Regions from separate parts of the Clostridium sp. X genome, predicted to be linked through region 1. Evidence: a T-box and tRNA genes for the amino acid it is inferred to sense, from the RefSeq annotation. Region 1 holds a T-box; the other holds one or more tRNA genes.
What was found. A T-box is a leader RNA that pairs with one kind of tRNA and senses whether it is charged. The one in region 1 lies ahead of argS (arginine--tRNA ligase), so its partner is inferred to be a tRNA-Arg.
Positions count from the first base shown of each region.

Region 2: it has a tRNA-Arg gene. The T-box ahead of argS (arginine--tRNA ligase) is inferred to sense a tRNA for this amino acid. The anticodon was not compared.

Region 1 is NZ_CM146912.1:2,103,950-2,116,398, forward strand. Features, by position in the region: gene ACX0KU_RS10590 (GGDEF domain-containing protein) at 1-157, shown strand, start outside; gene ACX0KU_RS10595 (thioredoxin domain-containing protein) at 345-2,405, shown strand; T-box leader at 2,477-2,699, shown strand; gene argS (arginine--tRNA ligase) at 2,761-4,452, shown strand; gene ACX0KU_RS10605 (ribonuclease H-like domain-containing protein) at 4,567-5,364, shown strand; gene ACX0KU_RS10610 (CBS domain-containing protein) at 5,405-5,785, shown strand; gene ACX0KU_RS10615 (FeoB-associated Cys-rich membrane protein) at 5,815-5,976, opposite strand; gene feoB (ferrous iron transport protein B) at 5,998-7,770, opposite strand; gene ACX0KU_RS10625 (FeoA family protein) at 7,772-7,996, opposite strand; gene ACX0KU_RS10630 (ribonuclease H-like domain-containing protein) at 8,252-8,929, shown strand; gene ACX0KU_RS10635 (GspE/PulE family protein) at 9,290-10,972, shown strand; gene ACX0KU_RS10640 (type II secretion system F family protein) at 11,000-12,208, shown strand; gene ACX0KU_RS10645 (type II secretion system protein) at 12,275-12,449, shown strand, end outside.
Region 2 is NZ_CM146912.1:1,049,552-1,062,000, reverse strand. Features, by position in the region: gene ACX0KU_RS05505 (tRNA threonylcarbamoyladenosine dehydratase) at 19-729, opposite strand; gene ACX0KU_RS05500 (hypothetical protein) at 1,300-1,584, opposite strand; gene ACX0KU_RS05495 (hypothetical protein) at 1,610-1,795, opposite strand; gene ACX0KU_RS05490 (hypothetical protein) at 1,960-2,118, opposite strand; gene ACX0KU_RS05485 (NAD(+) diphosphatase) at 2,228-2,743, opposite strand; gene sfsA (DNA/RNA nuclease SfsA) at 2,843-3,535, opposite strand; tRNA gene ACX0KU_RS05475 (tRNA-Glu) at 3,754-3,828, opposite strand; tRNA gene ACX0KU_RS05470 (tRNA-Gln) at 3,897-3,971, opposite strand; tRNA gene ACX0KU_RS05465 (tRNA-Arg) at 3,978-4,054, opposite strand; tRNA gene ACX0KU_RS05460 (tRNA-Gly) at 4,060-4,133, opposite strand; tRNA gene ACX0KU_RS05455 (tRNA-Leu) at 4,158-4,241, opposite strand; tRNA gene ACX0KU_RS05450 (tRNA-Glu) at 4,259-4,333, opposite strand; rRNA gene rrf (5S ribosomal RNA) at 4,339-4,455, opposite strand; rRNA gene ACX0KU_RS05440 (23S ribosomal RNA) at 4,536-7,440, opposite strand; rRNA gene ACX0KU_RS05435 (16S ribosomal RNA) at 7,666-9,174, opposite strand; gene ACX0KU_RS05430 (hypothetical protein) at 9,693-10,574, opposite strand; gene ACX0KU_RS05425 (pro-sigmaK processing inhibitor BofA family protein) at 10,758-11,012, opposite strand; gene ACX0KU_RS05420 (CBO0543 family protein) at 11,215-11,694, opposite strand; gene ACX0KU_RS05415 (hypothetical protein) at 11,735-12,449, opposite strand, start outside.

The DNA of each region.
Region 1 (12,449 bases):
TAACATAACAGTATCAATTGGCAGTGCAACATATCCTGAAACAGTGGATAGTTTAGAAGAAATTATGAATAAGGCTGATATTGGTTTATATAAAGCAAAGCAAACTGGACGAGACAAGGTATGTGACTATCATCAGTGTATAGAATCAGAAGTGTAGTTTAGATTAGAATAGGTAAGATATTTTTTGTTTTAAAATAATTAGAATTTTTTTAGACTTAAAAGTTTAGGGGAATTTTTTAAGTTTCAACACTGTGAAAGATGAAGTAAACCTTTATTTTTCACTTCATAATGTTTTTATATTAGGGGAACACTAAAAAAAACATTATGAAAAGAGAGGGATAGCATTGAGTAAAACTATGAATGAAACAGTTAATAGATTAATAGATGAAAAGTCTCCTTACCTACTTCAACATGCATATAATCCAGTAGATTGGTATCCTTGGGGAGAAGAAGCCTTTAATAAAGCAAAAGCAGAACACAAACCTATATTTTTAAGTATAGGATATTCAACTTGCCATTGGTGCCATGTAATGGAGAGGGAATCATTTGAAAATGTTGAAGTGGCTAAAGTAATAAATGATAGTTTTATTGCTATAAAGGTAGATAGAGAAGAAAGACCAGATGTTGATGCTGTATATATGGATGTATGTCAGGCTATAAATGGTAGTGGAGGATGGCCCCTTACAATAGTTATGACTCCAGATAAGAAGCCATTTTTTGCTGGTACATATATTCCTGTTCAAGATAAATACGGAAGAGCTGGCATAATAACTATACTTAATAATATAACTGAAGCATGGAAAGATAGAAGAGATGAGATAATAGACAGCAGTAATGGGATAATTGCGGATATAAAAGAAAACTATCATTTTAAAAGGGATAGAGCGGACATAGGAATAGATGCAGTAGAGCAAACTTTTGGTGAGTTTTCAAGCTTCTTTGAATCTAAATATGGTGGATTTAATATAGCTCCAAAGTTTCCATCACCACATAATTTATATTTCTTATTAAGATATTGGAAACATAGTAACTCTGAAAAAGCCTTAGATATGGTTACAAAAACCCTTGATGCTATGTATAAGGGAGGAATTTTTGATCATGTTGGCTTTGGATTTGCAAGATACTCAACGGATACAAAATGGTTAGTACCTCACTTTGAGAAAATGCTCTATGATAATGCTCTCTTAATCTTAGCTTATGCAGAGGGTTATGCAGCTACAGGAAAAGAGTTATACAGAGAAGTATCAGAAAAAACTATATCCTATGTATTAAGAGATATGAAAAATGAGAATGGAGGCTTCTACTCAGCAGAGGATGCAGATTCAGAAGGTGTAGAAGGAAAATTTTATGCATGGTCTTATGAGGAGATTATAGATCTAGTAGGTAAAGAAAAGGGAGAGCTGTACAGCAAATACTATGGTATAACTCAAAAAGGTAATTTTGAAGGAAAAAATATACCTAATCTTATAAGTACTAAGGTTGAGGAGATTGAAGATAATAGGGAACTTAAAGAAACTTTAGAAGATATAAATAAAATATTATACATTCACAGGGAGAAAAGAATTCACCCTCATAAGGATGATAAAATACTTACAGCTTGGAATGGACTTATGATAGCAGCCTTAGCTTATGCAGGTAAGGTTTTTGATGATTCTATGTATATAGAAGAAGCTGAAGAAGCAGTTAAGTTTATATATGATAATCTAGTTAATGAAAAAGGTAGATTACTTGCTAGGTATAGAGAGGGAGAGGCTGCATATGAAGGCTATTCTGAGGATTATGCCTTTTTAATATGGGGGCTTATCGAACTATATGAATCTAGCTTCAAGACAGAGTACTTAAAAAAAGCCCTTAAACTCAATGGGGATATGTATAAGTATTTTTGGGATAAAGATGAAGGTGGCTTCTTTCTATATGGAGAAGATAGTGAAGAGCTTATTTGGAGACCAAAAGAAATATATGATGGAGCTACTCCTTCAGCAAACTCTGTAGCTGCACTTAATATGCTAAGGTTAGGAAAGCTTACAGGTAATATAGATTTAGAAGAGAGAAGTAGAGAAATGTTTAAGATTTTTGGAAACCGAGCTAAAGAGGCACTGAGAGGTCATGCTTACTTTATGATGTCGGTGTTAGTTGATAATGTAGCAAGCAAAGAAATTCTCATAGCAGGAGATAAGAAGGATAAGGAAGTAGTAAAATTTTTGAGAAAAATTAATAAAGAATACTCTCCGTTCACTACAGTATTATTAAATGATAATAGCGAAGAACTGAGAGCAATTATGCCACATGTTACTGACAAAGGATTAGTAGATGGAAAAAATGCTGTGTATATTTGTGAAAATTTTGCTTGTCAAAAACCTATGGTAAACCTAGAAGAAGCTCTTAAATATTTAAAAATATACTAATCAAAATGTATATATTTACTTGACAAGGACAAAATTATAATAATATAATATTTTGTAAATAATGTAGTATAATAATTTCATTGAAGAGAAGAGTATCCATTTAGAAACTAAAAGCGAGCAGGAGAGGGTGGAAGTCCTGTAGTATTTTAATTGGAGAAAAGAATCTTGGAGAAGCTGCTAAGTTTTATTTATATAGATTAAATATTATGAGGTTTGCCGTTAACTGCGTTAAAGTTTTGAGTGGGCTTATTTTAAGTCAACTAGAGTGGTACCGCGGATATATCCGTCTCTGTTTTTAAATAGAGACGGTTTTTTTTGTTTTTTTCAAACTTAAGAAAATGGAGGAAAGTAAAAGATGGATTATAGAAATATAGTTGCTGAAAGAATTAAAGAACATTTAGAATTAGAAATTGAGGTAATAGAAAAATTAATTGAGATACCACCAAAGCCTGAAATGGGAGACTATGCATTTCCATGTTTTCAATTAGCTAAAACATTAAAAAAAGCTCCAAATATGATTTCAGCAGATCTAAAAGAAAAAATAAATAATGAAGGTTTTGAGAGAGTTGAAGCATTAGGACCTTATTTAAACTTTTTTATGGATAAAGGGGCTTTTGTAGATACAACATTAGAAAAAGTATTAAAAGAAGGAAAAAATTATGGTACTTCAGAAATGGGAACAGGAAAGAATGTAACAATTGACTTCTCCTCACCTAACATAGCTAAACCTTTCCATGTAGGACATTTATTTAGTACATCAATAGGAAATTCATTGTATAAAATGTTTAAATCACAAGGATATAATCCTGTTGGAATAAACCATCTTGGGGATTGGGGAACACAATTTGGTAAGCTAATATCAGCATATAAAAGATGGGCTGATGAAGATGCATTAGAAAAAGAGCCAATAAAAGAGCTTTTAAGAATATATGTAAAGTTTCATGATGAAGCAGAAAAAGATCCATCTCTTGAAGATGAAGGAAGAATGTACTTTAAAAAATTAGAAGATGGAAGCAAAGAAGAAGTAGCTCTTTGGGAAAAGTTTAAGAATCAAAGCTTAAAGGAATTTGAAATAGTATATAAACTTTTAGGTGTTAATTTTGATTCCTATGCAGGAGAGAGCTTTTACAACGATAAAATGGATACTGTAGTTAAAGAACTTGAAGATAAGAATTTGTTAGTTGAAAGTAATGGAGCAAAGGTTGTAATGCTTGAAGAAGAAAATATGCCTCCATGTATTATATTAAAAGGAGATGGAGCTACGATCTATGCAACTCGTGATCTTGCGGCAGCCTTTTACAGAAAGAAAACTTATGATTTCCACAAGAGTATATATGTAGTTGGCTCTCCACAGGCATTACACTTTAAACAAGTCTTTAAGACTATTGAAAAGATGGGATATGACTGGGCTAAGGATTGTGAACATGTTGGATTTGGTCTTGTTAAATTTGCAGATAGAAAGTTATCTACAAGAAAGGGAGAAGTTATTTTCCTTGAAGAATTATTAAATGAATCCATAGCTAAAACAATAGAAGTAATAAATGAAAAAAATCCTGAACTTGAAAATAAGGAAGAAGTGGCTAAAAAAGTAGGTATAGGAGCAATCATATTTACTTACTTAAAAAACAAAAGAGAAAAAGACATAGTATTTAACTGGGAAGAGATGTTGAACTTTGAAGGGGAAACAGGTCCTTATGTTCAATACACTTATGCAAGAGGAAAGAGTATATTAAGACGTGCTGGAGAAATAGAAGGGGAGATTAACTACTCTGCCTTAACTTCAACTGAAGAGTATGAACTTGTTAAAACACTTGCTAATCTTAATGATGTTATTGTAAATGCTATTGATAAGCTAGAGCCATCAATTCTTACAAGATATATAATTGATGTTGCTAAAGCATTTAATAAGTTCTATAATGCACACAACATAATGGCTACAGAAGAAGTAGCGGTTAAGAATGCAAGACTTAAAATGGTTGAAGCGACTTGTCAAGTTATAAAAAATGGATTGGATTTAATTGGATTAGAAGTAGTAGAGAAGATGTAATATAATTAACAATAGATAGTTGGTAATTATATTTTAGGTATTAGGGACTAGTGGATAGAAAATCCTCTTGAATCCTAGTACCTAATACATAAATTAAAGGTGTGTGAGTTTAGCGTGATTATAAAGAAGTACAGAAGAAAGCTGAATATATCAAAAGAAGTATTCAATAATTATAATTTAGACAAAATAATATTTTATGATATAGAAACCACTGGTTTTGATAAAGAGAAAGCTAAGCTCATATTAATTTCAGGAGGATGGTTTTTAAATAAGGATACTTTTTTTATAAAACAGTACTTTGCTGAAAATACAGATGAAGAAAAGGATATTTTATTATATTTTAAAGAAGATATTAAAAACTTTAATGAATGGTGCTCCTATAATGGAAAAGCCTTTGATGAGCCTTTTATTTTAAAAAAAGCAGAAATGAACAATGTAGATTTTATAACTTCTAAAAAACATATAGATTTGTATAGAATCATAAGACCTTATCAAACATACATAGGACTGGAAAGATGCAGTTTAAAAAGTGTAGAAGAGTATTTAGGGATAGAAAGAAAAGATAAAATTGATGGGGCATTAAGTGTAGAACTATATAATGAGTTTTTAAATACAAAAACTGCATCAATTAGAGATACTATAATGCTACATAATTTTGAAGATGTACTTAACTTACCTATAATACTAGAACTAGTAAATGACATAGAGAACAATGATGAAGTGCAAAGATCAAATGCTATTACTGAAAAACAGTTACAATATTTAAAATTTCTTATTAAGAAAAATAATATCAACTTAGAACTTAATATAAAAAAGGTATCAAAGAAAGCTGCTGGAAGAATTATTGATAATATACTTAAAGGAAACATAGATTTAGACGAATTTAATAATATAGTAAATAACAGCTATTAGTTTTTAACTATATAAGTCAATAATTTTAGGGGGAAAAGCTATGAAAATTAGTGAAATTATGCAGAAGAATATAATAAGATTAAGTCCAGAGGATAATATAAAAAAGGCTCTTGAAGTTATGGAAGTAAATAAGATTAACGGAGCATCGGTTGTGGACAAGGATAGCAAGCTAGTTGGAATTATAGTAAAAGCGGATATCTATAGATTTCTAATTGAAGAGGGCCACTATGATACATACCCTATTTCTAGTATTATGACAAAAAACGTTGTAAGTTCTAACGCTGATGATGAAGTTGTGGAAGCTGCAAAAAAACTTATAGATAAAAACATAGTCGCAATACCAGTAGTAGAAGAGGAAAGAGTTATAGGAATAGTTTCAATGGAAAATATAATAAAGCATTTTATAGAAAATTGTAAATAAAAAAGATAAATGTTAGGTGACTTAGTCACCTAGCATTTATCTTTTTTATCTTCTTTCTTATCATCGTACATTGGGCAGTGAGAAGAACAACTTCCACATTCGCAGTCTCCACCCTTTAACTTCTTTTTAGCACTTTTTACAAGTATATATAAGGCAAAAGCTACTATTAAAGCTGTTATTAATATTTCCATAAAATCACCTCTTAAAGCAAGTTAAAAAATTAAGGAGCCTATATTATAAACTAAGAAGGAAGCTATCCAAGCAAGTACTAATTGATACACTACAGAGAAAAACATCATTTTACTTCCGTATTCTTTTTTCATTGTAGCTATAGTTGTTACGCATGGAGTATATAAAAGTGTAAAAACTAAGAATCCATAAGCTGTAACTGCTGTAAAGTGCTGAGGTAAAATTGTTTCTAAGTTAGCTCCAAAGATAACGCCCATAGTACTTACAACAACTTCTTTTGCCATAAGACCTGTAAGTAAGGATACTGAAATCTCCCAAGAACCAAAACCTAAAGGCTTGAAGATAGGAGCGATAAACTTACCTATAGATGCAAATAAGCTAGTATTCATATCTGTCATTCCATACATATTAAAGTTTGATAAAAACCAAACTACTACTGATATTGATAATATTATAGTACCAGCTTTCTTTAAAAAACCTTTTCCTTTATCCCAAGTATGTAGTGCTAAATTTCTAACCTCTGGAACTTTATACTCAGGTAGTTCTATTATAAAAGGTTCTTCATCTTTTCTAAATATTGTACTCTTGAATAATAAACCAATTATAAAGGCGATAACTACACCAATAAGATAAAGTGAAAATACTACAGGGGTTTCACGCCCGGGGAAAAATATAGATGCAAATAGTGCATAAACGGGAAGTCTTGCATTACATGACATCAAGGGAATAATTAATGCAGCGAGTTTTCTATCTTTTTCACTTTCAAGTGTTCTTGCAGACATTATAGCAGGAACTGAACAACCAAAGCCAACAATAAGAGGTATAAAAGCTTTACCTGAAAGTCCCATTCTTCTCATGACTTTATCCATTAGAAAGGCAGCTCTTGCCATGTATCCGCTATCTTCTAAGAAGGATATTCCTAAAAATAAAGCTAAAATTACTGGAAGAAATATAACTATAGATCCAACACCACCAACAATTCCATCAACTAAAAGAGATCTAAACCAAGGACTACTATTTACCAGTAAATTATTTAAAGTTGGCATTAAGTAATCATCAAGTAAAGTACCTAAAAGATCAGCTAAAGGCTGTCCCACCCAATTAAAAGTAAACTTAAAAATAAGATACATAATTCCAAAAAAGATTGGGTAAGCCAAGAATTTATTTAATAAGATTACATCAATACCATCTCGTGTACGTAGCTTGCTTTTAGAATTATAAGATACACATCTATTAAGGATCTTCTCAATATAATCATAGGTATCTTTTTCACTCTTAAAATCATGAGAGCTAAAAGTGTTATCAATAGAAAGCTTTGAAAGATCTAAATTTGTAAGCATATCTTTAATAGCATGAATTCCGATACCCTTAGAAGCTGATATAGGAACAATAGTTATTTTTAACTCTTTAGCTAGTTTGATTACATCTATATCAATGCCTTTTGATTCAGCAACATCCATCATATTTAAAATCATTATGATTGGTTTATTAAATTGTTTTAACTGTGTAGTTAAGTATAAATTTCTATCAAGGTTAGAAGCATCTACTATATTGATAATTACATCTGCATCTTCTGTGGATAGATAGTCTTTAGATACTCTCTCTTCATTAGAATAAGTATCAAGGGCATAAATTCCAGGAAGGTCAACGATTTTTACGAATTTACCTAAATAACCTTCCTTTTTTTCTACAGTAACCCCAGCCCAGTTTCCAACATACTGATTAGCACCCGTAAGAGCATTAAATATAGTAGTTTTTCCAACGTTAGGATTTCCTGTTAAAGCCACTGTTATCATATTAAGCCTCCTTTAGTTTAATACTAAAGGCGTCCTTTTTTCTTATAGCTAAGTCAAAGCCTCTTACATTAATTATTATAGGATCACCGAAAGGTGCCGTAGTTTTAAAAGTTATTCTAGTTCCTTCAATACAACCTAATGCTAGAAGACGTTTTGTGAGTTTTTCATCTCCAATTATATTTTTAATATAGCCATTTTCACCTGGTTTTAAATCTATTATGCTCATTTAAAAGTTCCCCCCATTAAAATAATCATGAAAATCATTCTCAGTTAAAATATAACATTAGTTATACAGAATGTCAATATAGAAGAGAGATAATAGGAGGAATTTTATTGATAATTCTACTTATTATAAAGTATATTTAAAATAATGAACTAGGCATGGGTTCACAAAGTTAAAAAAGTATGAGATAATAAGAAGGCAAAATTAAGAGTATAATAATTAAAATAATTATTTGTTTATCTAGAAAAGAGTGATTAAGTGATTACAAGAGAGAACAGTATAAAAGTAGATGAATGCTCTACTGAATTTACTTTAGAAATTGACGGGAAAAATGATGTTTTTAAGGATGCGATATTCTTTGATTTAGAACACTATCTATATAAGAAACCAATTTGTATTGGAGTCTTTGGATGTTGTTATTTTGATTCTACAACAGAAGAACTCAAAATTACTCAGTATATGATAGAACATAAAAAGGATTCTAATGTAATTTTACAGTTAGCTAAAGAATACTTTGAAAAAATGTACAAGGAGCATAATAAAAGATATATTGTTACCTTTTCAGGTAATAACGATTTTTCGGTTATTGAGTACTTGTTTAAAAAACATAATGTGGATTTTGATATAGGAGAACACTTCATTAAGGTAGACCTTCAAAGAGAGTATGAAAATCTTATGAAAGAAAACATTGGTCTTAAAAACCTTGAGAAGAAATTTGATATATATAGAGAAAGTGAACTTATCAGTGGATCTAATCTTTCAAAGACCTTTTGTAAAGTAATGAAGGATTTTGATTATATGAATAGAATGCCAGAAGAGAAAAGACAAAGAATTCTTTTATATAATGAGCAGGATGTAGCAAGTTTATTTAAAATATATGTAGAGTGGAATAGGTTTTTGAAAAAAGAAGAGAATGTAGAAGAAACTAAACCTTGATGTAATTACATCAAGGTTTTTATCATTGTTAAATAGAAAAAGTCATATATATAAATAATGTTATATAACTAATCTAACTTTAAAGTTTACTAGTGCAATTTTAAATCATCAAGTAAAATATAATACATTTCTATAAAGTCGATATAAGTTATATAAAAATCTTCATATATTACATAATTTAATAGAAAATTTGAATTATGTTAAAAAATCAATTTAAATTAAATAACTATTAAAATTAAATTCAAAAAATGTAAAAAAGATGCGATTCTCATTGAAAATACAAGACAAAATGATATATAATTTAATAGAATTATTAAATAAAAGTGATTCTCATACAGATAGAAAATAGGAGAATAACAAATGAATCCAGTTAACAAAAAAAGACTAGGAGATTTACTTGTAGAAGCGGGGAAAATAACAAAAGAGCAATTAAAGACTGAGCTTGAAAAACAGAGACTAACTGGAATAAAACTAGGCGAACTTCTCGTAAAAGATAAGATTTTAAGTGAAGAAGATATAATAGATGTACTTGAATTTCAACTAGGGATACAAAGAGTCTATCTTGATATGATTCAATTAGATAGAAATGCAGTTAGGGCAATACCGGAATCTTTGGCAATAAAATATTCTTTAATAGCTATTGGTTTTGAGGGAAATAAAATTAAGGTATGTATGGTTGACCCCTTAAATTTATTTGCAATAGATGATGTGCATATAGCAACTGGAAAGGAAGCTATAGTATTTATATCTTCTAAGACAGATATTGAAAAGGCTATAGGTAACTACTATTCTACAGAATACGTAGAAAAAGCTGCAGAGGAATTAAGTAAAGTAAGTAAAAAAGAAGAGCAAGAAGACATAGAAGAACTAGATGATGTAAAGAATGCTCCTGTAGTTAAACTCATAGATTCTATAATAAAGAATGCAATTAAAGCTAAAGCAAGTGATATTCATATAGAACCCTTTCAAAACTATATAAAAATTCGATATAGAGTAGATGGATCTCTTCAAGAGGTTTTAAGAACGCCAAAGGACACCGCAAGTTCACTGATTGCTCGTATTAAAATACTTGCAAGTTTAGATATAGCGGAAAAAAGGTTACCACAAGATGGAAGAATAATAACAAAGGTTGAAGAGAGCCAGGTTGATCTTAGAGTATCTGTACTTCCAACAATTTTTGGAGAAAAAGTAGTTATTAGAATACTATTAAGAGATAATTTCTTAATTGGAAAAGAAAAACTTGGAATGGAACCTAATGAAATAGAAAAGCTTGAAAGAATTATAAAAAGTCCTTATGGGATAATTCTAGTTACAGGGCCTACGGGTAGTGGTAAATCCACAACCTTATATACAATTTTAGGAGAACTAAATAAGACTAATACAAATATAATTACTGTTGAAGATCCAGTAGAATATATGATGGATGGTGTTAACCAAGTAAACGTCAACACAAAGGCGGGACTTAGCTTTGCATCAGGACTAAGGGCTATATTAAGACAAGATCCTGATATAGTAATGATAGGGGAGATAAGAGATGGTGAGACTGCTGAAATAGCTGTAAGAGCAGCAATAACAGGACATTTAGTATTAAGTACTATGCATACCAATGATGCGGCATCTTCAATTATAAGATTAGAAGATATGGGTATAGAATCTTATTTAGTTGCAGCCTCAATATCAGGTATAGTTGCACAAAGACTTGTAAAAAAAATATGTCCTAAGTGTAAAGAGAGCTATATAGTAAGTGACTTTGAAAAAAATATGCTTGGAGTTAATATTTATGAAGAGTTAGTACTGTATAGAGGTGTAGGATGCAATTACTGTAATAATACTGGATATCATGGTAGACAGGGTATTTATGAAATAATAGAAATTACAAAAGAGCATAGAGACTTAATACAGAATAACGAAAGTTCAGAAAAAATTAGAGAGTTAAGTATAAAAAATGGTACTAAATCTCTTAAAAGTGCATGTGCTAATTTAGTAGTAAAAGGAGAGACAACTGTTGAGGAATTGGCTAAGGTTGCCTTCTTAAAAGAATAATGTTTAAACACTTGATGAGGTGAGAATATGCCTTTATTTAAATATAAAGCAATGAGCGAAGGCGGTAAAAGGATAGAAGGTGAATTTACTGCTAACGCTGAAAATGAAGTACTAGCAATGATTAGAGAAAATGGATATTATCCAATAATTATAGAAGAAAAACTATCCAGAAAAGAAATTACATTTTCTCAATCTTTTACAAGAATTAAAGCAAAAGATTTAGCTGTATTTTGTAGACAAGTATCCACATTACTTGAAGCAGGAGCAGATATGTTAAATACTGTAAATTTGCTTAGAAAGCAGTCAGAAAATAAAAAGCTTCAAAACAGTTTGGATCAAATCTATGAGGATATACAAAAAGGATTTACCCTCTCCAGTGCAATGAGAAAATTTGAATACATTTATCCAAGTTTACTAATAAACATGGTGGCATCAGGAGAAGAAACAGGACAACTAGGTTCTGTTTTTGAAAAAATGGCAGAACAGTTTGAAAGAGATACAAGGATAAATGGGAAAATTAAAGGAGCATTGGTATACCCAGCTATATTATCGGTTATGAGTATAGGAATTGTAATATTTTTATTAACCTTTATTATGCCAACCTTTGTAGATATGTTTACAGGTAGTGGAGTAGAATTGCCAGCTCCTACACAGTTTGTAATTAACTTAAGTGAGGGAATTAAGAAGTATTGGTATATAATTATTATAGTTATAGGAATGGCAGCATATGCTATAAGGGTATTCATTAGAACAGAAGAAGGTGGAAAACAATTTGATAGGTTAAAATTGAATTTGCCTTTAATAAAGAGCACATCAAGAAAAATTCTAACTATGAGGTTTGCAAGAGGACTTTCCACAACCCTATATAGTGGATTGACTATGGTTAATGCCTTAGAAATAGTTGCAAAAGTTATAGATAATAAGTTAATAGAAACAAAACTAAATTATATAAGAGAAAAAGTAATTAAAGGAGTTCCTTTAAATGAAGCCCTTGAGAGTATTGAAGAATTTCCACCAATGCTTACAGCTATGGTGAAAATCGGAGAAGAATCTGGAGCCATAGATAATATACTAGATAAAACAGCAAAATTTTATGAACAAGAAGTAGAAGAAGCCCTTCAAAGACTAACAACAATGATAGAACCAATTATGATTCTAATAATGGGAGTTTTAATTGGAGGCATAGTAATAGCTATGATACTACCAATGTTTGATATGTTCCAAACAGTTATGTAAAAGCAGTAAAAATAAAAACGTTAGCAATAAAAATTAATATATAAAATCAAAGGGGAGGAATTTTTCATGATGAAAAATTTAAAAAAGAAAAAAGGGTTCACACTTATTGAGCTTATCATTGTTATAGCTATTTTAGGTATTTTGGCGGCAATTGCAATTCCTAAGTTTGGAAATGTTCAAGAAAATGCTAGAAAAAAGGCGGATATTGCAAGTGCTAAAACAATTGCAGATACTGCTGCAA
Region 2 (12,449 bases), 1.1 Mb from region 1:
TTATACTAATTATTTTAATTAACTCTTTATTATATCTCTAATTACTTCTCCCCCAATTATTAGGCCAGCTACCGATGGTACGAAGGCTACACTTCCTGGAGCTATCTTTCTCATAGTAGCTTCTTCTGGACTTATCATTGGCTTCATTGGTTGTTCTTCTGAATACACAACTTTTAACTTTTTCACATTCCTTTTTCTAAGCTCATGTCGCATAACCTTTGCTAATGGACAAATATTTGTCTTAAATACATCTGAAACCTTTAGCTTTGTAGGATCTAACTTATTTCCTGTTCCCATACTACTTATAAGCTTTATGTCGTTTTCCACGCACCAAACCGCTACTGATATTTTAGAAGATATTGTATCTATAGCATCTATTACATAATCTGTATCTTTTTCTATAATGTCATTTATATTATCTTCATTTATAAATACTCTATGGGTTTTAACCTGGCAGCTAGGGTTTATGTCTAATATTCTTTCCTTCATAACTTCAACTTTTTCTCTTCCTATTGTCTTATTAGTAGCTATTATCTGTCTATTTAAATTAGTAATATCAACTACATCCTTATCTACTAATACTATAGTTCCTACTCCACTACGTGCAATGGCCTCAGTAGCAAATCCTCCTACTCCTCCAACTCCCAATATTACTACTTTGCTACTTTTTATCTTTTCAACATTTTCTGTACCTATTATTCTTTCAGTCCTAGTTAAGAAATGATTCATATATTAATCTCCTCATTATTTTATTCAATTAATTAAAATTAACATCTATATTATTATACCAAAATAATGAAGATACATAATTGTAATAAAAAATTATTATTAATACTTATTTATAAAATATAAAAGCTGCGAGAATAATCTCACAGCCTAAAACTTGTTACTATTGTTACATGGTAACTTAAAACTAAAAAAACTTTTATAATATATAAAACAGAATTAAAGGAGTTATAAATCTAGTTAATAAGCTCTACCTTTTCCCTATATTCTTTTTTCGTAGGAGACTTATATAAGACTTATACAATTACTAACTTTTCCATAACCATATTTCCAAAACCGCATCTCTAAGATTATGTTTATAAGAAAATAACTTTTTCCTTTAAACTCTGTTTTAAAGCAACATAAAATAGACCTACATAAAATTAATAACTGTATTACTATATATATATTCAATAATTATAATATAATACCAAAAATATAAGAACAAAGATAATAAAATATATCTTTGTTCTTATACGCTATAATTATGATCTTCATTAATACTATTTAATTAAAAAGTATTAATTAGTTTTTTTATTTACTATCATCTATCCCAGCTAATACCTTATCATATAAATTTACTACACATTTATTGTTTTGGAAATTGTGACAACTGTTACAACTAACTGTACAAGAATTAGTAAATGTACCACTAACTAATGGCTCATACCCAGGGCAATTCATTGCTACTGCCATATTCATCTCATTACTTGGACTAGGACATTTATTTATAGTATCTTTTATAGTTGAGTTTTCTAAAGCTGTTCCGTTTATTGTATCGTTAGCACGACTTAAACTCGTTAGGTCTTTTCTTGTCATATATTATTTCCTCCTTAATACTAATTTAGTTCCTTTTTATTATTCCCATGATATCATCAAATAATTCCTTGGTACATTTTCCTTTCATGTAATTCTGGCAACTATCACAACTTCCTGAGAAATTGCTCATACTAAGTAAACTTATCAAATATTTAGACTCATATTCAGTACAATTTTGTGCAACAACCATCTTAAGTTCATTAGAAATCATATAATACACCGACCTTATAATATTTTTCTAATATAGTTTTCTCAATTTTTCTAACATAATTCATTATTGTTTTATTTTGAAAAATAAAAATAGTGTAATCATTGAATGATTACACTATTCCTCATATTCATAACTATGTACGTTTACTAATATTGTAAATTTTACTAATATATAATAGATTCAGTCTCTCTACAGTACTTTGTAACAATACATTGTCCTAAGTTTCTAGGACAGTGTTTACATATACAGTCCTCAGCTTTTCCATCACATTCCTTATCTATAAACTCTATACATTTACTACAATTATCCTTAATATCTATCATAATTATTCCTCCATATAATGTTAATATTCTATATAAAAGCCACCTTAGCCTTAATAGACTCAAGGTGACTTCTCTTACTTAACTTTTAGTTTAACATTTAATGATACAATTATTTATATGCCGTTGGTCTAGAACACCCTATCTCATCTATAACTTTTCTAACTACCTTTTTGCCTACTTCATCTTCTTTCATTTCGTGAAGAGCATCTTCTATATTGCTCCAATCTACCCATTCAACTTCATCTGATTTGCAGATTTGTCCTTCTACATAATCGGCCATAAATGTTAGCATTAATAAATCTGCTCCTGGAACTATATCACTTCCTAGGTATTTTACATTATTTATTGTTATTCCTGTTTCCTCTTTAACTTCTCTTATAACTGTATCTTCTACCATTTCGCCATTAGTAACATACCCTGATACCAAAACCTTAGAATTTTTAAATATATAACTTTGTTTCATTAATAGTATTTGATTATCCTTAATTACGGCAACTACAACACATGGCTTAGGTAAGTTAAAGTACATAATATCATCTTCTGGACAGTAAGGAACTTCACCCTCATCCCAGCAACTTCTCATAATTAACTTTTTACCACATTTAGGACAAAATTTATATTTCATATTTCTTCCTCCTAAAATAACCCTATATTATTAATTATATCCCAAACATCTTTATTGGTACATAATTATTATTTTACCCAATTATTAATGAAATTTTCATTATAGAAATACTTTTATATTTTTATCCAATTCTATATAATTTTCACCTACATTACAGTCATAAGCTAAAATATCTACACCATTTTTACTAGCTAATCTTAGGGCATTTCCAAAATTTTTATCCATATCATCATATGGTGAAAACTTTTTTGCTCCTTTAAATTGTACTAAAAATAATACACCTGCACCTTTTCCTGATTCCTTGACTTTTATTAATTCCAAAAGATGCTTTTTCCCTCTATCTGTAGGTGCATCTGGAAACATACAGTGCCCATTTTCTTCAAATGTTACTCCTTTAACCTCAAGATAATATTCTTCACCATTTTTTTTTAAAAGCTTGAAATCAAATCTACTATCCCCGAAAGTTTTTTCTCTTAGTATTGTAGAATAATCTTCTAAAATATCTATCTTTTTATTTTTTAGAGCTTCTTGTACAACTGCATTAGGGACTTGTGAATCTATATTAATAAGATTATTATTTTTATATCCTGCTATTAAATCATATTTAGTTTTTCTATTAGGATTATTTCCTTCCCTTAATATTACAGTAGTTCCCGGCACTAATATTTCTTTACACCTACCTGTATTAGGTACATGCACTATATTTTCTATATTATCCACATTTACATGGGCTATAAATCTATTAGGCCTTCTAATAAACTCACCTTTTGTTATAATGCTATTATATATCATTAATTTCCTCCACTTATTCAACATAATCACAATTGTTATCAACATTATCCACAGATATATACACAGTTTTGTCTTTACTTGTGCATAACATTAATATTTTTATAAATTATCTCTAAATTAAATATTAAATATTAATCCACAACTGTTGATTAATATTTAATAATTTAATCAATATTTTATTAAATAAAAAAACGCTTCAATAAAATATTGAAACGTTTTGGCAGCTCCTAGGGGAATTGAACCCCTGACCCCGCCTTGAGAGGGCGATGTCTTAACCACTTGACCAAGGAGCCATATTTGTATACTCATTTTAAATTGCACAAAAGAGTTCTCTTAATAAAAGAACTCTTAATGCAAAACATGGCTGGGATGGCAGGATTTGAACCTACGCATGTAGCAGTCAAAGTGCTATGCCTTACCGCTTGGCGACATCCCAATATCATGGTGCGTCTTAAGAGATTCGAACTCCTGGCCCACGCCTTAGAAGGGCGTTGCTCTATCCAGCTGAGCTAAAGACGCAAAAATGGAGCGGGTAAAGGGAATCGAACCCTTGTGTTCAGCTTGGAAGGCTGACGTTCTACCATTGAACCATACCCGCATATTATTATAAAATTTTTAAAATTGGTGCAGGTGAAGGGAGTCGAACCCCCACGCCAAAGGCGCTAGATCCTAAGTCTAGTGCGTCTGCCAATTCCGCCACACCTGCACATTTTAAGTTGTTAATGGTGACTCCTAGGGGAATCGAACCCCTGTTACCACCGTGAAAGGGTGGTGTCTTGACCGCTTGACCAAGGAGCCACATGACCTGGCGATGTCCTACTCTTCCACACCGTCTCCAGTGCAGTACCATCGGCGCTGTGAAGCTTAACCATCGTGTTCGGGATGGGTACGGGTGTATCCTTCACGCCATAATCACCAGATGACCTAACATCCAAATTAATTGAATGAGTGTCATTGAAAGAATTTTGTTCTCTCAAAATTGCACAGTGAATTTAATATTTAGATCAAGTCCTCGATCTATTAGTATTAGTCAGCTGAGTACATTACTGCACTTACACCCCTAACCTATCAACCTGGTAGTCTTCCAGGGATCTTACTAGCTTACGCTATGGGAAATCTAATCTTGAGGTGGGCTTCACGCTTAGATGCTTTCAGCGTTTATCCCTTCCCGACATAGCTACCCAGCTGTGCTTCTGGCGAAACAACTGGTGCACCAGAGGTCAGTCCATCCCGGTCCTCTCGTACTAAGGACAGCTCCTCTCAAATTTCCTACGCCCACGGCGGATAGGGACCGAACTGTCTCACGACGTTCTGAACCCAGCTCGCGTGCCGCTTTAATGGGCGAACAGCCCAACCCTTGGGACCGACTACAGCCCCAGGATGCGACGAGCCGACATCGAGGTGCCAAACCTCCCCGTCGATGTGGACTCTTGGGGGAGATCAGCCTGTTATCCCCGAGGTAGCTTTTATCCGTTGAGCGATGGCCCTTCCATACAGAACCACCGGATCACTAAGTCCGACTTTCGTCCCTGCTCCACCTGTATGTGTCGCAGTCAGGCTCCCTTCTGCCTTTACACTCTACGCGCGATTTCCGACCGCGCTGAGGGAACCTTTGAGCGCCTCCGTTACCTTTTAGGAGGCGACCGCCCCAGTCAAACTGCCCACCTAGCAATGTCCTGTGACCAGATTCATGGCCGCCAGTTAGAATTCCAGTACTGTCAGGGTGGTATCCCAAGGACGACTCCACGAAAGCTGACGCTCTCGCTTCTTAGTCTCCCACCTATCCTGTACAGACAATACCGAAATGCAATGCTAAGCTACAGTAAAGCTCTACGGGGTCTTTCCGTCCAACCGCGGGTAGCAAGCATCTTCACTTGCACTTCAATTTCACCGGATTTGCTGCCGAGACAGTGCCCAAATCATTACGCCATTCGTGCGGGTCGGAACTTACCCGACAAGGAATTTCGCTACCTTAGGACCGTTATAGTTACGGCCGCCGTTTACTGGGGCTTAAGTTCATACCTTCGCTTGCGCTAAGCATTCCCCTTAACCTTCCAGCACCGGGCAGGCGTCAGCCCCTATACATCAGCTTACGCTTTAGCAGAGACCTGTGTTTTTGATAAACAGTTGCTTGGGCCTGTTCACTGCGGCCTCCTCTCGGAGGCACCCCTTCTCCCGAAGTTACGGGGTTAATTTGCCGAGTTCCTTAGCAGCAATTCTTCCGACGGCCTTAGGATTCTCTCCTCATCTACCTGTGTCGGTTTGCGGTACGGGCACCAATTTGCTCCATAGAGACTTTTCTTGGCAGCGTGGAATCAGATACTTCGCCCATAGGGCTCCCCATCACACCTCAGACTTAAATTGAGCGGATTTGCCTACTCAACATCCTAAGTGCTTAGACGCACATCCAATAGTGCGCACATCCTATCCTCCTGCGTCATCCCATTTGTCAAACGCATTTTGGTGGTACTGGAATATCAACCAGTTGTCCATCACCTACGCCTTTCGGCCTCGGCTTAGGTCCCGACTAACCCTGGGAGGACGAGCCTTCCCCAGGAAACCTTAGATATTCGGCCAACAGGATTCTCACCTGTTTCTCGCTACTTATGCCAGCATTCTCACTTCTGCACTGTCCACCACTCCTTACGATATGGCTTCTACCTGTGCAGAAAGCTCCTCTACCACGTGTACGTAGTACACATCCATAGCTTCGGTGGTAAGTTTTAGCCCCGTTACATCTTCGGCGCGGGATCTCTCGACTAGTGAGCTATTACGCACTCTTTAAATGAGTGGCTGCTTCTAAGCCAACATCCTAGTTGTCTTAGAAATCCCACATCCTTTCCCACTTAACTTACACTTTGGGACCTTAGCTGATGGTCTGGGCTGTTTCCCTTTTGACCACGGATCTTATCATTCGTAGTCTGACTGCCGGGGTACCAGTATGTGGCATTCGGAGTTTGATAGGGTTCAGTAACTGTTGTCAGCCCCTAGCCCATTCAGTGCTCTACCTCCACTACTTAATTACCCGACGCTAGCCCTAAAGCTATTTCGAGGAGAACCAGCTATCTCCGAGTTCGATTGGAATTTCTCCGCTATCCACAGCTCATCCCATGGTTTTTCAACACCAACGTGGTTCGGACCTCCACGGAATTTTACTTCCGCTTCATCCTGGCCATGGATAGATCACCCGGTTTCGGGTCTACGATATGCAACTAGTTGCCCTGTTCAGACTCGGTTTCCCTTCGGCTCCGCACCGTAGGTGCTTAACCTTGCTACATATCGTAACTCGCTGGCCCGTTCTACAAAAAGTACGCCGTCACACATTAACGTGCTCCGACCGATTGTAGGCACACGGTTTCAGGTTCTATTTCACTCCCCTTCCGGGGTTCTTTTCACCTTTCCCTCACGGTACTGCTTCACTATCGGTCACTAGGTAGTATTTAGCCTTGGGAGATGGTCCTCCCAGCTTCCCACAAGGTTTCACGTGTCTCGTGGTACTCTGGAGTAGATCTACTTCTCTCTTCTTTTTGCCTACAGGGTTATTACCTTCTACGACAGAACTTTCCAGTTCTCTTCGACTAAAAAGATTGAAGCGTTATGATCTATCCGCAACCCCAGAAACAAAGTTTCTGGTTTGGGCTCTTCCCCTTTCGCTCGCCGCTACTGAGGGAATCGATTTTTCTTTCTCTTCCTTCTGGTACTTAGATGTTTCAGTTCCCAGAGTGTACCTCTATATACCTATGAATTCAGTATATAGTACATGATGTTTATCATGTGGGTTTCCCCATTCGGAAATCTACGAATCACAGGCTGTGTGCGCCTACTCGTAGCTTATCGCAGCTTATCGCGTCCTTCTTCGGCTCCTAGTGCCAGGGCATTCACCGTGCGCCCTTTCTAACTTGATCGTTAGACGCTTGTAAACATAAATGTTATACAAGACTTCACTCCTCAGATATACTGAGTGAGATTTATTACTAAAACTAATTACTTAGTTATAGTAGATTTCTTAATATTCACTGTGCAATTTTCAAAGAACAATTAATGAAAGACATTAGTCTTTCAAAATTAAACAGAATTAAGGATAAATTATTTCCAGTCTATGAAAGCTGTGAGCTTTCATTTCTCCCTAGAAAGGAGGTGATCCAGCCGCAGGTTCTCCTACGGCTACCTTGTTACGACTTCACCCCAATCACCAATCCCACCTTCGACTGCTGGCTCCTTGCGGTTACCTCACAGGCTTCGGGTGTTACCGGCTCTCATGGTGTGACGGGCGGTGTGTACAAGACCCGGGAACGTATTCACCGCGACATTCTGATTCGCGATTACTAGCAACTCCAACTTCATGTAGGCGAGTTTCAGCCTACAATCCGAACTGGGACCGGTTTTTTAGTTTGGCTCCCCCTCACGGGTTTGCTTCTCGTTGTACCGGCCATTGTAGCACGTGTGTAGCCCTAGACATAAGGGGCATGATGATTTGACGTCATCCCCACCTTCCTCCTGGTTAACCCAGGCAGTCTCGCTAGAGTGCTCAACTTAATGGTAGCAACTAACGATAAGGGTTGCGCTCGTTGCGGGACTTAACCCAACATCTCACGACACGAGCTGACGACAACCATGCACCACCTGTCTTCCTGCCCCGAAGGGCTTCCTCTGTTACGAGTAATTCAGGAGATGTCAAGTCTAGGTAAGGTTCTTCGCGTTGCTTCGAATTAAACCACATGCTCCGCTGCTTGTGCGGGTCCCCGTCAATTCCTTTGAGTTTTAATCTTGCGACCGTACTCCCCAGGCGGAATACTTATTGCGTTTGCTGCGGCACCGAGGGTGGTACCCCCCGACACCTAGTATTCATCGTTTACGGCGTGGACTACCAGGGTATCTAATCCTGTTTGCTCCCCACGCTTTCGTATCTCAGCGTCAGTTACGGTCCAGAAAGTCGCCTTCGCCACTGGTGTTCTTCCTAATCTCTACGCATTTCACCGCTACACTAGGAATTCCACTTTCCTCTCCCGCACTCTAGATACCCAGTTTCAAATGCAGCGCCCAGGTTAAGCCCGGGAATTTCACATCTGACTTAAATATCCGCCTACATACTCTTTACGCCCAGTAAATCCGGACAACGCTTGCCACCTACGTATTACCGCGGCTGCTGGCACGTAGTTAGCCGTGGCTTCCTCCTTGGGTACCGTCATTATCGTCCCCAAAGACAGAGCTTTACAATCCGAAGACCTTCATCACTCACGCGGCGTTGCTGCGTCAGGGTTTCCCCCATTGCGCAATATTCCCCACTGCTGCCTCCCGTAGGAGTCTGGACCGTGTCTCAGTTCCAATGTGGCCGATCACCCTCTCAGGTCGGCTACGCATCGTCGCCTTGGTGAGCCGTTACCTCACCAACTAGCTAATGCGCCGCGGGTCCATCTCAAAGCGGATTGCTCCTTTGATTATCTTCTCATGCGAGAAGATAATGTTATGCGGTATTAATCTCCCTTTCGGGAGGCTATCCCCCTCTTTGAGGCAGGTTACCCACGTGTTACTCACCCGTCCGCCGCTAATCCGTTCCCGAAGGAACTTCATCGCTCGACTTGCATGTGTTAGGCACGCCGCCAGCGTTCGTCCTGAGCCAGGATCAAACTCTCAATTTAAAAGTTTAATCTGTTACTCATTACTTAAAGTTATTGACTGGCATTTTATTTACCTTAATTTCTGTTTAATTTTCAAAGACCAAGTTTTTTTCACCATCTCTCGACAGCTTATTCATTATATCAACTTTAAATTGTTTTGTCAACACTTTTTTTTAGTTGATATTATCTTTTTTTAAGAACTTTTTAACATCTATTATCTAATCTCTAATCTCTAATCATTGTATCTATGTTAAAATACTTCTAGAGATTAAAAATTATCTGTTATCAATCATTTCTCTTCGTTCTCTCGAATCGGCAAGGAATATCTTATCATAAATGCTATGCATAAAAAACCTATAATCCACCATTAAACCAAATATGACTCCATTTATTCTATTTATCTCTTATTTCCTATCTAATTCTCATATTGATACACCCGGCAAAGTATTAATAGTAACTGTAGTTAAAGTATTACTTTTTAAAGACAAATGGCTTCATAAAGAGTAAAAACTCTCTACGAAGCCATTCACTTTTTTATATTACTCCTGATATTCCTCTTTAAACTGCTCTTCCATATAGTCCTCTATTACTACCTCAAATCTTAATTTAGCTTTCTCTTTAGAATCCTTCTTTACTTTTACATTATAATTTAACCTTTGTATATTAGTATCTTCTTCATGAATTTCTTTATCTTCATTAACTTCTATTGGAATATCTATTACATTATCACTTACAACAACCTTACCTTCTTTATAAACTTCAGTAGTACTATATGACCCCTTATCATTATATGCATTTACTTTAATATTTTTAATCTTAAGTTTGTCTTGTCCTTTAAAATTATTATCTATACTGATATCTAGTGTTGTATTATCCTTTGAATTTTCATTAGCAAATACATGAGTGTATATTCTGCTCTCTAATTCCTCTTTAAAAAAAGCATGTAACAAATCCTCACTTCTTAGCTTACTTGGTCCTTCAGCTAAAAGTTTAAATTTATAGTCTTCTTTATAGGGTAGAAGTAAGGTTTTAGTAAACTTTAATCCGTAAGAAATACTTAAAGGCGTTTTAATCCATTCTATATCTTCTTTTTCATCTTTTTTCACCTTTCCATATAAAAGGTATAGCTTTGCATTATTCTCTAATTCTTTTAAATTTCCATATATAAGTATTTTTACATTCTTATAATCTTTATCTATTTCTAATATCTTATATTCTTTGCTACTAATCCAATCTTGTTTAGATGCAAGCTTTGTCAAATCACTAGACATATTGTTTACACTTCTTTCTAGATAATTTAACTTCTCATAATTTCTACCAACATCTTCACTTACATTATTGAATTTAAGAATAATAACTCCATTTAATACTAGGGAAACTATTAAAGCTACTACTAGTACTCTATTTAGAAATTTAGTCATATAATCTCCCTCCTTCGTACCTTTCTGTTTTAAATTATATATTATATAAATAACTTAAACTACACCTAATTTATTATATTTAACAAATTTTAATATATTAGAACCCATTATTAACTATGAGAATATATCTAAATATGTATTAACACTATTACTATATATTTTTAACTCCTATGTCTGAAAATACTATAGAAACAATTTAAATATAATTAGAAATACTGCACCTGGCAATCCAAAGAATCCTGCTATAAGTGCTGTCCAAGGGTTTATCCCTATGTTAATCCCAAAATATCCTCCAACTATATTTACAATTAATAAAATAGCAGCTCCCAATACCGCATTAACAACTAATTTCCATAAAATTTTTATAGGCCAAGCCAAGAGCTTTACTAATACAAATAATAAAATAATCCCACCTAAAAAATATATCATATATTCCATACTAACCCTCCGTAATCCTACTTATTAATATATTTTATTAATATAACTACTATAAATATTACTATTCCATATCTATAATGAACATTTTTCTATAAGCGCTAAAACTCTAGCCTTATTTTCATTAAGCATAAAGCTAGAGTTATATTAAAACTATTCTTCTTATAGTTCATATCCTGTATCTATTTTTAACAGTCTAATAATATTACTTATTGTTCATTGTAATATTTTTAAAAAACCACTCATTATACTTCTTTGACATATAGAATGTAATAAAAAATGTAATCCAGGTTACATACCAAGTCCAATGTCTATATTCTAAAACATCTGTATATCTTTCTTGAATCACTTCAATAATAGTTAAGATAGTACAATAATAAAAGTAATACATAAACTGAGAAAATAAACTTTTTTTCTCAGGATAATTAGCTATAAATATAACACAAATAGATGGATAGAAAAAGAACTCAAACAAAAAACTTGCTTTATTAGCATAGGGAAAAAGTCTAAAAGGATATTCAATGAGTCTATATTCTGCAACTATTAATCCTACTGACCATGTTATTGCTTGTTTAAACAAATAAGCTACATGTGCTTCACGAATTTTGTCCCTTGGAACATATTTATATAGTACAAATATTATTAAAATAATCTCAACAATACTAATTATATATTCTTTGCTCAAGATCATACCTCCATTTCAACATCAATTTAATAAAATACAATTAAGTATTGTGTATATCTAGTTTTCTCACTCCAAGCGCCTGGTTCGCCCAAAGCATATCTTTTACCATATCCACCTGACCTTCAGTGCACTCTATTATAAGAACAACTTCTGCTCCTCTCTTATTACTCTGCCTATTACTATTATGCTTTTTTGTTATAATCATTTTAATAATAAACCCTAATGTAGCACCTATTAATATAGCTATCAACCCCCATATTAAAGGCCCCCACTTCCAAATCATCCCGTATACACTCCCAAATATTCCTAAAATGACTGCAAGAATAGCAGGTAAATCAAATAAACTTAAGCCATCAGAACTATGAATGGAGTCAAATAACATTCTATCCTCTCCTCTTTTATCCATAGGAACAGCCATAATATTCTCTTTTTTGATTCCTTTCATCTCAATTGCTGTAATAGCTAGTTCTAAATATATTGAATGTTCAAAGGTAGAAACAATATACATCCTGTCACCTCTTATATTCCTTTTAAATGGCATTACAAAATTCGAATTTTGATATTCTCTTTTAAAAAACTTTGATTGTTCCCATTCATATAATTTGTTATTTTCTACTGTATTTGCATAAGCATCATACATAGAAAAGAAATATACAGAATGTATATTTAAAAACCACTGCATATCTACTACTGCTTTCGCCTTCTCAAAGTCTCCTAGAAAGCTATAATGAAATACTGGCAACAGTTTAGAATAG